2 regions of the Pseudoalteromonas sp. NCIMB 1079 genome follow, and region 1 is predicted to be linked to the other one. Evidence: predicted binding sites of a transcription regulator. Region 1 holds the regulator's gene; the other holds the start of a gene.
The links. Region 1 encodes ArgR, which controls arginine synthesis, uptake and breakdown. Its sites were predicted from a motif close to ANTGAATANNTATTCANT; they were not measured.
Positions count from the first base shown of each region.

Region 1 (7,361 bases):
AAATGCAGGCTTGGGTATATATTAGCTGACTACAAAACAAAAAACCCCGCAAAGGCGGGGTTTTTAACTACCTTACTGATTACTCAGTTACGATAGTTACGTATTTACGGTTTAAAGGACCTTTTTGTTCAAACTGAACTTTACCATCTGCTTTTGCGAAGATAGTGTGGTCTTTACCGATACCTACGTTAGTACCAGGGTGGAAACGAGTTCCACGCTGACGAACAATGATGCTACCCGCTAGAACTGATTCGCCACCAAAACGCTTAACACCTAGGCGTTTGCTTTCTGAATCGCGACCGTTACGAGTACTACCAGCTGCTTTTTTATGTGCCATTTCTAAGTACCTCTAATTAAGCGCTAATGCTAGTGATTTTAACTTCAGTGAACCATTGACGATGGCCCATTTGCTTACGAGAATGCTTACGGCGTCTAAATTTAACAACCTTAATCTTCTCACCGCGACCATGTGAAACAACCTCAGCTGTTATCTTGCCACCGTTTACGAACGGTACACCGATCTCGATTTTCTCACCATCAGCAACTAAAAGTACTGAATCAAATTCTACTGCCGCACCAGTTTCAACGTCTAATTTTTCAAGACGAATCGTTTGACCTTCAGTCACACGATGCTGTTTACCACCACTTTGGAAAACCGCGTACATAATTAACTCCGTCTGTGCACCCTCAAATCGGCGCAACTAAAATATTCTTCGATAGGGCGCGAAGTTTACGCTAACGCGAAATAACTAGCAAGCCTATTTTGTAATTAAAATGAATAAAAAGTAGCTGCTTTGAGAGCAATTCAATATTTACCCCATTTTATATTAATTGGCCCTTTTGCCAAGCGCTTTTTAACTCTTAGCCGAAATAAATTAATGTACTCAAATATGACCCTCACAGCTCAATATCTAAGCACACCATAAACTGTATATTGATTATCAATTAATCAGTTATCTTGGCTAATTCAGTCTAAATTAAGTACTTTAATAGTGTTTTTTCAATCAATCGTCACAAAATATCGAGCTAGTGCATTTTTTGTTGTACAATCTGCGCCGTTCACACATAAAAATTGGCTCGGAGATCAATGGATATAAAAGCTATCCAGGCGTTAATCGAAAGCGATATGAATGACGTCAATCAACTTATACATGCGCAAATGCGCTCAGATGTGGCGTTAGTTAATCAGCTTGGTTTATATATAGTTAGCAGTGGCGGCAAACGCGTTCGTCCAATGCTGGCTATTTTAGCAGCCAAAGCGCTCGGTTATCAGGGTAAAGATCACATAACACTTGCAACAATTGTTGAGTTTATCCATACAGCAACGCTATTGCATGATGATGTTGTAGATGAATCAAACTTACGACGTGGCACGCCTACAGCAAATGCTGAATTTGGTAATGCTGCTAGCGTATTGGTTGGTGACTTTATTTACACTCGCTCATTTCAGCTTATGGTTGGCCTTGGAAAAATGCAGATTATGCAAGTACTTGCCGATGCAACAAACATTATTGCTGAAGGTGAAGTATTGCAGCTGATGAACTGCAATGACCCAGATACGACTGAAGCCAGCTATATGCAGGTTATTTACTCTAAAACGGCTAAATTATTTGAAGCAGCTACAGGCCTTGCTGCCATTATCACAGAGCAAGACCAAGCGACACTTGATGCACTAAACCTATACGGTATGCATTTAGGTACTGCGTTTCAACTAGTAGATGACGTACTCGATTACAATGCAGATGCTGAGCAGCTAGGTAAAAACATTGGCGATGATTTAGCTGAAGGCAAACCAACCCTTCCGCTTATTTATGCTATGCAACATGGTAGCGAGCAGCAAACACAGCTCATTCGTGATGCAATAGAGCACAGTAATGGTATGGAGCATTTAGAAGAAATTTTAACTGCACTAAAACAAACTAATGCGCTTGAGTTTACAATGCAAAAAGCAGAGCTTGAGGCCGAAAAAGCCATTGCCTGTTTAGACTTTTTAGCTGAGTCTGACTATAAGCAAGCACTTATAAGCCTTGCCCGTATTGCGGTTGACCGCGACCACTAGTTTTAACTAGTTACACAGTGTGACATTAATTCTGAGCAATAAAAAAGCCTGCAAATGCAGGCTTTTTTGTTGCTTAAAGCGGCTATTACGCCATGAAATCAACACCTTCTTTGATGTCTTTTTTCAGAGTTTCAAGCATGTCATTTTTTGCTTTTGTTTCAAATGCGCTTAGTTCGCCGTAAGAAAGAATTTTTTCTACGCCGTTTTTACCTAAACGTACTGGATGTGCAAAGTACTCTGCATCGCCATTTTCAACAGCAACGTAAGCGTAATCTACAACTTCTTCACCTTGTAGGCCTTTAACTAAAGACATACAAAAACGAGCTGCAGCAGCACCCATAGATAGCGTAGCTGAACCACCGCCGGCTTTAGCATTTACAACTTCAGTACCCGCATTTTGGATACGTGGAGTAAGTGCAGCAACTTCTTCATCAGTGAAAGAAACACCTTCAACTTGAGAAAGTAGAGGCAGAATAGTTGTGCCTGAGTGACCACCAATTACTGGTACTTTTACAGTTGCTACGTCTACGCCTTTAAGTTCAGCAACAAATGCTTCTGAACGAATAACGTCAAGCGTAGTAATACCGAATACGCGTTTAGCGTCGTAAGTACCTGCTTTTTTGAATACTTCAGCAACAATTGGAACTGTGCCGTTTACTGGGTTAGTAATAATACCTACTAACGCTTTAGGACAGCTGGCAACAATGCCTTCTGCTAAAGTTTTGATGATGCCAGCATTTACATTGAATAAATCAGCACGATCCATACCTGGTTTACGTGGCATACCCGCTGGGATAAGAACGATGTCAGAACCTTCAAGCGCTTTATTTAAATCGTCTGCGCCAAAGCCTGCAACTTTAACATCTGTTGGGATGTGAGAAAGGTCAACCGCAACACCTGGTACTACTGGTGCAACATCATAAAGTGATAATTCAGAGCCAGCTGGTAAGCCTGTTTTTAATAATAAAGACAACGCTTGGCCGATACCGCCTGCAGCACCTAATACAGCAACTTTCATTGGAATTCTCCGTAATTTGAGGTAGGAAACATTTGTGGCTCTTAAGATAATGAAATTAGCGACTAAAAACAAATTTATCCTGTCTATTTCAAGTATATTTTCGACCATAGTCGTAAACTTATGTGATTTAACGCATCAAACTGGCAAGTTAACTAAACAACTGCTGCATAATTATTCATTTTTGTGTAGAATTTGCGGCATAAATAACAAAAACGAATAAAGACTATGCAACCACAAGATAAACAAGAAGCACTGGTAAAAGCATTTAAATCACTATTAAAAGAAGAAAATTTTGGCTCTCAAGGCGAAATAGTTGATGCGTTAAAAGATCAAGGTTTTGACAATATAAGCCAAAGTAAAGTATCACGCATGTTAAGTAAATTTGGCGCTGTACGCACACGCAATGCCAAACAAGAAATGGTTTACTGCTTACCTGCTGAAATGGGTGTACCTACGGCTAAAAGCCCATTACGCCAATTAGTAATCGACATTATGCACAACGAAATGATGATCATCATTCGTACCAGCCCAGGTGCTGCTCAGCTTATTGCACGTTTATTAGATTCATTAGGTAAAGCAGATGGCGTACTAGGAACTATTGCCGGCGATGACACTATTTTTATCGCTCCTGCTAAAATATCTGAAATAGATGTAACTCTTGAACGCGTTCGCATTTTATTTGATACGGTTTAATAGCAAATTAAATTTGTTTTAAAAACCCTATTGAAGGTGCAAAGAAAGCAGAGCCCATATCGGCTTGAGTAAAATCAAGCCAGTGGTCGTAGCAATCCCCTTCCCCTAAACGACTATTAAGTACTTTTTCAAACGCGGTGCCCGTACAAGCGCATGTAATTGATAACATTCCCTGCTCATACACGTCGCCATAAGGCATGCTTTGATTTAATAGTAGCGGTTGTCCGTCTCCGTCTTTTAGCTCACTTCGCGAAGCATGGCTGGTTTCGATCGCTGGGGTAATTAGCGTGTTATCAAGACGCGTACGTCCCATTATTTGCTCTTGCTCACTCAATGATAAATGCTGCCACATAGTTAAATCATGTTTATAACGCTGAACATGAATATAACTCCCCTGATCTTCAAAGCTACCAGGGTTGCTGATTAAAGCCGTAGCGCGCTTTTTTCTTCCATGTGCGGTGTCGCCACCATAAATAAAACCGTTAAAATCACGACCATCTAAAAAGCGAAAATTCCGAATTTGCTCCACCAGCTCTACATCGGGGGCAAATAATTTTAAAATTTGCAGCGCAAATAAATGGTTAACGTCTTCACGGTCAGAGCGAATTTGCACAAATAAATCACACGGTTGTACACTCATTTGGTGATCGCTATGGGTTATATTGGGAAAGCTCTGTAATTCGCTTGGAATGTATTCAGGGAGGATATGCGGCCAGTATTGCGCACCAATAGCAACCATACAAGAGAGCATTGATTCTGAAAATTGATCGCTAAATTCTTCTTCTATAGCGCTTGCTTGTTTTAACTTTGCGCGAAGTGATTCGTCTTGACCATCAAACACATTAAAAAATAAGTGCAAACCGTGTAAGTTTGCTTCAGCACAAATCCCTGATTGCGCTTGCGCCATTGTTATTCCTTAGTTTTACAGATAAAAACACAGCGAATAACAAATTAATTACGATTCGAAAAAATTCACCGTGTGAGGTTTTATTTTTATTATAACCTGATCATTATTTTCAAATGACTGGCCATATTGTGCAGCAACTTCAATTTCTTGTTCATCAATAACAAGCGAATAAACATACGCCGAACCAATAAAGCGACGACTTATAATTGTAGCTCGCTTGCTGAATTTGTCACTTTGGTTATCTGCCACTAATTCTATTTGATGAGGGCGCACATATATAAGCCCTGCACTTACATTATACTTACTCTCAACATAAGATTCGACTAAACCAAATGGTGTTTTATATTCAGTTGCGGTTAACACTTCTGCGCTTAAGTATATGCCCTGACCCAGAAACTCTGCAACCTCCTTTGAACATGGAGCTGCAAAAAGCTGCTCAGGCGTGCCTTGTTGCTCAATTTTACCGCGATGCATAATGGCAAGTGTATCTGAAAACGCAAATGCCTCTTCTTTTGAGTGTGTAACAAACACAGCAGATACTTGAGTTGCTTTAATAATTCGACGTATATCGGCAATTAATTCAAAGCGTACTTGTGTGTCGATGTTTGAAAAGGGCTCATCAAGGAGTAATAAACTAGGTTTATAAGCTAATGCACGAGCGATAGCGACGCGTTGCTGTTGGCCACCCGATAACTGATGTGGAAACCTGTCAGCACAGCCAATTAAATGCACAAGCTTAAGCATTTCATCAACGCGTTGCTGCTTTTGAGCTTTGCTCATATTACCAAGCCCGAATGCAATATTATTTGCCACCGTTAAATGCGGAAACAACGCATAGTCTTGAAACATCATGCCGATGTTACGATGCTCAGGTGAGACAAACGATTGCTCATCACTCACTAATTTACCGTCTATAAAAATAGACCCTTGCTTGGCTTCAATTAAACCTGCAATCGCTTTTAATGTGGTTGTTTTGCCGCATCCACTCGCCCCGAGTAGGCAAACAATTTCATCTTTACCCACTGTTAAATCTAAATCGTGAATAACCTTTGTGCCGTTATAGTGATAGCTCACGCCTTGTAAAATTAAACTACTCATTTAACTACGCTGCTCCATAGAACGATTAATAAAGTACAAAGGAATAAACCCAACAATAACAATAAATAATGCAGATATTGAAGCAAGCTCTAATTGCTCATCACTCACATACTGAAATACATGAGTAGCTAAGCTTTCAAAATTAAACGGTCTGAGCAATAGCGCAGCTGGCAACTCTTTCATACATTCAATAAATACCAATAAGGCAGCAGTGAGTAACCCTCTTCGCAGTAAAGGTAGATGCACTAAACGCAGCGTTTGCCCTTGGCTTTTACCCATTGATTGGCTTGCCATATCAAGTGATGGACTAATACGTAAAAAACTCGACTCAATTGCTCCGTGTGCAATGGCGTAAAACCTAACAATATAAGCAATAATAATAGTAAGAATGCTACCTGTAAGCAGTAAGCCAATGTCTAAGTTATACGGCTCGAGTGCTGTGTTAATAGTGTTCTCTAATAATGTAAGAGGTAATAAAACCGCAATAGCGAGTACAGTTCCTGGCAACGCATAACCTGTGCTTGCTAAACGCCCAGGAATAAGCGGATACGCTTGCTTTGCCACACGCTGATAAAAAACCACAAAAACACTCAATGTAATGGTTATAACACTTACAACTCCCGCCACCTTTAAACTTTGCCAAGCGTAACTAAAAAACTCTACATCCCATGCTTTATCAAAGTAGGTAATGGCATAATTTATAAGTACTGCAATAGGGATTAAAAAGGCGATAAGTAAAATAAAGCTACAAAATGCCGTTGCGAGCCAAGCAGACTTTCCTTTTAATACATAGAGAGATTCGCTATTTACACTTGATTGGCGCTCAAATACCGCTTGGTTTCGGCGACTAAAACGCTCTGCCATTAATGCTAAAAATAACAGCAGTAACATCACACCCGATATTTTAGCGGCCGCTGTAAGTGAGTAATAACCAAACCACGTATCGTATACGGCAGTTGTTAATGTACTTACGGCAAAATAACTCACTGTTGCGAAGTCGGCCATGGTTTCCATACTAATAAGTGCAAGAGCCGCCACAATTGCCCCACGAGAGAGCACTAAGCTGACTTTAAAAAAGCTTTGCCAAGGAGATAACCCCATTAACTGACTAGCTTGTACTAATTTGAATGACTGCTCGCGAAGGGCTGTTTTAAAAATTAAAAATAAATACGGGTAAAGTACCAAGGCAATCATAACTATGGCGCCGGGTAATGTTCGTATATCAAAAAACCAATAGTCGTTAGGTGATTGCCAGCCAAACCATTCTCTCAGTGCTATTTGCACCGGGCCCGCATAATCTAATAAATCAGTGTATACATAGGCAATAATATAGGTAGGCATAGCAAGGGGCAGCATAAGTGCCCATTCAAACTGTTTTTTACCCGGGAAACTACAGTAAGCCGTTAGCCACCCAAGCGGCAAAGCTATGGCGCAGCTCAGGACGCAAACACCTAAAACTAACAATACGGTATTGGTTATGTAATCCCAAAGTACGGTATCCCACAGGTGAGAAAACACCTCAGAGCTACCTTGTAGAGATTCAAAAATAAGAAAAAACAACGGGGCCGATAGTATTAAGCCAGTCG
Region 1 is NZ_JBEWZA010000001.1:807,440-814,800, reverse strand. Features, by position in the region: gene rpmA (50S ribosomal protein L27) at 80-337, opposite strand; gene rplU (50S ribosomal protein L21) at 354-665, opposite strand; gene ispB (octaprenyl diphosphate synthase) at 1,088-2,059, shown strand; gene mdh (malate dehydrogenase) at 2,145-3,077, opposite strand; gene argR (transcriptional regulator ArgR) at 3,303-3,770, shown strand; gene ABX891_RS03765 (Dyp-type peroxidase) at 3,778-4,677, opposite strand; gene ABX891_RS03760 (ABC transporter ATP-binding protein) at 4,726-5,775, opposite strand; gene ABX891_RS03755 (ABC transporter permease) at 5,776-7,361, opposite strand, start outside.

Region 2 (7,361 bases), on a different contig from region 1:
GAGTATGCTGTTGCGCCAGTGTCAGATTTTCATGTAGGCGCAATTGTTAAAGCACTTGATGAAAAGGGTGAGGTAAGCTTTTACTTTGGTGCAAATGTAGAGTTTGATCATCAAGCGTTGAGTTTAGTGGTTCATGCAGAGCAATCGGCTATAAATAACGCCTGGTTAAACGGTGCTAAAAAGATAGTTAAAATAGCGATTAGCGATGCACCGTGTGGGTATTGTCGCCAGTTTATGAACGAACTAGCTGATGCGAAAGAGTTTGATATTTTACTTCCTGATCAGCAATTTAAACTTGTTGAATTACTGCCGCATTCATTTGGACCTACCGATTTAGGTAACGAATTTAGCTTATTTAACCCAAAACCACAGCAAGGTAATTTTAGCGCTGAAGACCTTGATGAAACCCTTGCGCGTTTTGCACTTAATGCGTACGTGCCTTACAGCCAAAACTTTAGCGCCGTAAAAATAAGTACATTTAGTGATGGTGATTTTTACGGAAGTTACGCCGAAAATGCAGCTTACAGTCCAAGTTTATCGCCACTACAAAGTGCACTAAGTCAGTTCTTTTTAGCTGGGCTTAGCTTTAACGAAAGTACGGTGAAGGGAATAACATTGCTCGAAACAGCGGGTCGTGAAAACCAGTCGCAAGTGGCAAAAGCTGTACTTGCCAGTTTTACGCATTTACCTGCACTTAAAGTAATTAGCGCACCACTTAAATAGTGGCTTGCATACAATAAAGCACAGCCGGAGCTGTGCTTTATTAAAGCGAGTCATTCTATCGAATTAACTCACTGACTGCTATAACCTGTATTAATCAAGTAATACTTTAGCTGCTTCTAATACTACTGCTACAGATTTACGCTCAATTTCACCGTGGTCTACATTTGGTATTTCTTGGCGAGTACGGTTAACAAGTACGCCTGCTACACATGCTGCTTGTAATCCAAGGGCTGCACACATAGTAAATAATGTTGCCGATTCCATTTCGTAGTTCATCACGCCCAATTTTTGCCACTCTTCGCAGCTACCTTGTAGTGATTTAGGAACGTAACCAGAGTGCGTATCGTAACGCTCTTGCCCTGGGTAGAATGTATCGCTTGATGCAGTAATGCCAATATGAAAATCGATATTTAGGTTTTTACATGCTTGTACCATAGCTTGTGTTGCATAAAAGTCAGATACAGCAGGGTAGCTAAGTGGTGCAAAATGTTGGCTAGCTCCATCTAAACGTACAGACGCTTGGCTAATTAAAATTTCGCCTTCGTTAATGTGTGGCTGAATTGCACCGGTTGTACCAATACGTAAAAATTTACGCACGCCAAGTTGTGCTAATTCTTCTACTGCAATCGACGTAGATGGACCACCAATACCTGTAGAACATATAACCACAGAGTGGCCGTTTAATTGACCTAAATAAACATGAAACTCGCGAGTTTGAGCAAGGCAGGTTGGGTTGTCTAGGAATTGTGAAATACGTGCTGCACGATCTGGATCGCCCGGTACAATCGCAAGTTTTGCACCTTTAAGATCGTCAATACATAGTCCTAAGTGAAATACCTTTTCCATAGCTAAGCCTTTTATAATAATTTGTTGTCAATCTAGCATGATTGCTAGAAACGTTTATCAAGTACAGGACGATTGTCCGTTTTATCTTAACTCTTCCAATAAAGCCTTAATAATCTTAAGGGCTAATTTGATTTATTCACCAACTATGAATATTCACTCAAGTACTTATATACGTAGCCTTGTTGCGCTGTTGACATGTTCAAGCAGACATAATAAGTATCACTCAAGCGCGTAACTACGATTAAATGGATGATTACAGATTTTAATTAATATCAAATAAATTCAATGGCTTAAATTTTTAGTGAACACGTAAAAACTAACGTGTTTACTTATATTAAGCACTGACTTATTTAGCAAAGTGGCATTTATTTGAAGTTTAGGCATTTTTAGTGATTTTGCATAACTACTCAAAAGTAATTAGCTACGTACAGAATAAAAACCGAAGGAGTTTATTATGAGCACACAATTTGAAGCATTTAAAAACAAAGTTGAGCACTGTTTGTGCGCACCGGGTGATGGCGTATACACAGTAAATACTGCAAAAGAGCGCAAAGCCGCACTGCGTAATAAACTTTATGGACAAACTGAAAACGTTGATAATTTGTGGCGCGAGTCTTTAAACGAATTACCAAACTCACCACATAAAGCCGTTATGTTAGGTATTAGTTCAGACTGTGGCGGTGGGATATTACGCGGCGCAAACTGGGGGCCGTTGTTTGTCCGCTCAGCATTAATTGATCAGCAACCTCAGTGTCATTCGTTTGATTTAGGTGATGTACGTGTGATCCCACATTTACTTCATGACAAATACCTAAATGATGCAACCATTTCTAATTGCCAAAAAGCCTTATATGGTGATGAAGATAACGACTATTACGTAAGCCCGTTATCAATCACTGAGGATGTGTGCGACAGTTTTTACGCAACGTTTAAAGATAAAGGATTATTTGGTATTGGTGGCGATCACTCAATTAGTTACCCACTTACTAAAGCGTACTTAAAAGCAAAACGTGAGCAAGGTAAGCGCACGGCTATTATTCACTTTGACGCGCATACCGATTTACTTGTTGAGCGCTTAGGCATAGATTTATGCTTTGGCTCTTGGTGTACACATATACTAGAGTTTTTACCGGCGCCGCATCATTTAATACAATTTGGTATTCGCTCAAGTGGTAAGCCTAAAGCGCATTGGGAAAATACTTTTGGTGTTAAACAGCACTGGGCACATGAAATCATTGAACGCGGCGCAGCAGCGGTTGCTGCCGACGCTATTGCACAGTTAAAAGCCGATAACGTTGATGAAATATACGTAAGCTTTGATATTGATGCACTTGATGCTGAATTTGCATCCGCCACAGGTACGCCAGAGCATCACGGTTTAACGCCTCAGCATGCGCTTGATATTTTATCAGCCATTGCGGATGAGTTTCCTATTACGGGTGCAGATATGATGGAGATAGCGCCATTTACCGACAGCTCTTTAGTTGGCCAATCAAGCTCAGAAACTACACTTAGAGAAGGCGCTAAAATTTCAGCCTTTTTAATTAGTGCAATGAACAAGTAAGCTGTAGAAGCTATAAATACTAGCACTATCAGCGTATAAGTGTGCATCACATGACTAAAAACTAGCAGTTCATAAAGCCTCAGCTATATTTATTAAATACATATAATGAGTTAGTTGAGGCCTCGCTAGATGAAATTGTTGATCTTTTTATTGTTCATTAGCTGTATTAAAGTTGATGCAGCTGAAATTACAATAGTAACGGAAGTATTTCCGGACTTTCAGTATATTAATGAAGATAACAAACTCGTTGGCCGCTCTGTCGAAAAAGTTCATAAAGCGCTAGAAGGTACAGGTATAAACTACACTATGTTGGCGCATAGTTGGGCCATATCCTACAATGCAGCGCTACGCGATAAAAACACCTGTATATTTTCGATTGTTCGATTACCTAATAGAGAAAGTAAGTTTAACTGGGTAGGCGAACTGGAAAGCTTTGACTCTGCCATTTATGGTCTAAAATCCAGAGGTATAAAGTTAAACACTCTCAATGATGCTAAAAAATACAAAATAGCAGTACTGCGTGATAACTTTAGTCATCATTATTTGCTTGAAAGGGGCTTTAGTGAAAGCAAGCATTTATTACTCATCGATAGCCTAGATAAAATAGATAAACTCATAAGCACTCGTCACCATATACTTGATTTTGTTATCCTCAACAAAAAGCAATTTAACTATCGAGTTAAAACAGAGCCTAAGCTTGAGTTACTAGAACCATTACTTGATTTAAACACAACTCAGTCTCCGTTATTTTTTGCCTGTAATATAAATATGGATCCGGCTTTAGTTTCTCAATTAAAAGTTGCCTTTAATAAAATTTAAGCACTTTAAACTCACTGTTTTACCTCTTAAATAATTGAAAATTAATAGCTTAAATATATTTCGTAAATATAAATTGCTGCGTTTAAAAAACCGATTATAATCCAGCTGCTTTTTGTTTAAAAAAGCGCTAACTTATTGGAGCGTTAAATGGGTGATTTAATCGGGATTAGCTTATTGATCTTGATCAGTGCGTTGTTTGCTATGTCAGAAATAGCAATTGCAGCGTCGCGTAAAATAAAACTGCGGGTAATGGCAGATGAAGGAAATATAAAAGCAGCAGCGGTATTAAAGCTACAAGAAAATCCAGGGGCTTTTTTTGCCATGATCCAAATTGCACTCAACGCGATTGCGATTTTGGGTGGTATTGTGGGCGAGCAGGCTTTATCGCCTTATGTTGAAAGTGTTTTAGTGCTTTTTTATCAAGGCGCACACTTAGAAAAAATTAGCTTTTTATTCTCGTTTTTTACTATTACATCTTTGTTTATATTGTTCGCCGATTTAATGCCAAAGCGTTTAGCGATGATCATGCCAGAAGCTGTCGCTGTCAGAGTGGTTACAATAATGCGCTGGGTTACCTTTGCATTAACTCCACTGGTGATGTTTTTTAATGGGGTAACGAACTTTGTGCTGCGTTTGTTTAAAGTGCCCGCTGAGCGAGAAGACAATGTAACAACTGAGGACATTGTTGCTATGATGGAAGCAGGTGCTGCTTATGGTAGTTTGCAAAAGCAAGAGTATGAACTCATTGGCAATGTGTTTGACCTAGAAGCGCGATTTTTATCAAGCGTTATGACTCCACGCGACCAAATTGTCTATTTTGATTTAAATGAATCTAGCCATGATATTGCGACTAAAATTATTGATCATCCTCATAATCATTTTTTAGTGGTGTCAGGAAATTTAGATAAGTTGCATGGCTCTGTTGAATCTAAAGATATTTTACGACAAGTACTAAAAGGCGAAGCCGCCAATATAAACGATGATCTGATTGATAAAGATGTTTTTTACTTACCGGAAACATTAAGCCTATCAGAAGCCTTAAATGCGTTTAAAAGTGCAGCAAAGCCGTTTGCTGTTGTAGTAAACGAATATGCACTTTCGGTGGGTATTGTTACCGTTAAAGACTTAATGAAAGGGTTTATGGGGGATTTAATTACTCACCAAGGCGACGAATTAATCATAGAACGCGATAAAAATTCATGGCTTGTAGATGGTTTAACCCCAATTACCGATTTAGCAAAAGTACTTGATATAGAAGAATTTCCTGACCAGATGCTTTACGAGACTGTAGCTGGATTTTTAATTTATAACATGAAGCGTATACCTAAACGTGCGGAACATTTTACTTTTTCAGGCTTTAAGTTTGAAGTAGTTGACGTAGAAGGGATTAGGGTAGAGCAGTTGTTAGTTTCAAGGGTTATTAACCCACAGAGTGCTAATATCCTTTAAAATAAGGTGCGCTTTAGTTTTATATAAATAGCCAAGCTGTATTTGCTTGGCTTTTTTGTACTTGTTAAAATTCTTGTTCCTAAAATGAAATAATTTCAATGTGTTAGGTTGTTTTATTTTCATACAGTCTTGATTCTATTTTCATCTAATTAACATTAAATGCAACCTAAGACGTATATTGTACTGGGGAGTGTAAGTTTGTGTAAATTTCTTCTAATTAAGATTCATTATCAGCGCGTTTTAATTTAGAATGATCGTTCACTCTAAACTAAAAGGTATTTAACATGCAGCGTTCCCGCATCGCTTTATTTGTATTGTCAGCCCTCATCGGTTCTGTTGCTTTAACTGGTTGTGATCAAGCAACTGAGCAATCACAAGCTTCAGCTCCTAAAGCTGTACCAGTGGGTGTACTTACATTAAAAAGCCAAGCGCTTACTCTCAAAAAAGAACTTCCTGGTCGTATCAGCGCATTTCAAATTGCTGAAATTCGCCCACAAGTAAGTGGTATTGTTCAATCTCGTTTATTTGTTGAAGGTAATGAGGTTAAACAAGGCCAAGCACTGTATCAAATAGACCCTGCTACATTTGAAGCAGACTTAGCAGCAAGTGAAGCAAGCGTAGCGCGCGCAGAGGCAAGCATTGCCAGCTCTAAATCAAAAGCATCGCGTTATAAAGAACTTTTAAAAATTAAAGCCGTGAGCCAACAAGATTTTGATGAAGCAGATGCCGCATACAAGCAAGCTAATGCTGAATTATTAACAGCTAAAGCGCAGTTAAAATCAGCGCAAATCAATCTCGATTACAGCCACGTCTCTTCTCCTATTAGTGGTCAAATTAGTAAATCAAGCGTAACAGTGGGTGCACTTGTAAGTGCCAATCAAAGTACAGCACTTGCTACAGTAACTCAGTTAGATCCAATTTATATCGATTTAACACAATCAAGTAATGAGCTTACCCAACTTAAAAAAGCAATATCATCAGGTGCTCTAACTGTCGATTCGGCTAATCAAACTGACGTTGAACTTATTATGGAAGATGGCTCTATTTATCCTCATAAAGGCACATTACAGTTTTCTGAAGTGACCGTTGATCCAAGTACTGGCTCAGTAACACTGCGTGCTAAATTTTCAAACCCAGAAAAATTATTACTGCCTGGCATGTATGCTCGAGCTTCTATTGTGGAAGGTGTTAAAGCGGGTGCTATTTTAGCTCCGCAACGTGGCGTTAGCCGTAATTCAAAAGGCGAACCAACAGCAATGGTTGTGAGCAAAGAAAATACAGTTGAAAGTCGTGTTTTAAAAGTAGACCGCACAATAGGTTCTGACTGGCTTGTTACCGATGGTCTAATGGATGGCGATAAATTAATTGTTGAAGGCTTACAAAAAATCCGCCCTGGTGCACCAGTGAATCCTTCTGAAATTCAATCGTCTGCTAAAGCCGATCAAGCGCAATAACGGAGAGTTTTAATGTCACGATTTTTTATCGATAGACCGATATTTGCTTGGGTACTCGCTATTGTAGTGATGCTTGCAGGTATTTTGGCGATTAGGAGTTTACCTATTTCGCAGTATCCTTCAATTGCACCACCTGCAGTGAGTATTACTGCAACGTACCCTGGTGCATCTGCACGAACACTTGAAGATACGGTAACGCAAGTTATTGAGCAAAAAATGAAAGGGCTTGATGGCTTGCTTTATATGTCATCTACGTCTGAGTCGAGTGGTTCTGCTACGCTTACACTTTCGTTTAGCGCTGAAACTGACCCTGATATTGCACAAGTTCAAGTGCAAAATAAACTAGCTACAGCAACTCCACTATTACCAGAAGCCGTACAAAGGCAAGGTGTGGTAGTTGCAAAATCAGCGCGTAACTTTTTAATGGTTTATGCTTTTGTGTCTAAAGATGGCAGCATGACCAATATTGATATTGGCGATTATGTTTCATCAAACGTGCAAGACGT
Region 2 is NZ_JBEWZA010000002.1:527,127-534,487, reverse strand. Features, by position in the region: gene cdd (cytidine deaminase) at 1-723, shown strand, start outside; gene udp (uridine phosphorylase) at 814-1,569, opposite strand; gene ABX891_RS19045 (arginase family protein) at 2,024-3,133, shown strand; gene ABX891_RS19040 (transporter substrate-binding domain-containing protein) at 3,263-3,952, shown strand; gene paeA (polyamine export protein PaeA) at 4,100-5,401, shown strand; gene ABX891_RS19030 (efflux RND transporter periplasmic adaptor subunit) at 5,686-6,855, shown strand; gene ABX891_RS19025 (efflux RND transporter permease subunit) at 6,868-7,361, shown strand, end outside.
Region 2: ABX891_RS19045 (arginase family protein) is a predicted target of ArgR. The motif match lies at 1,964-1,981, and genes of this name have one in related genera.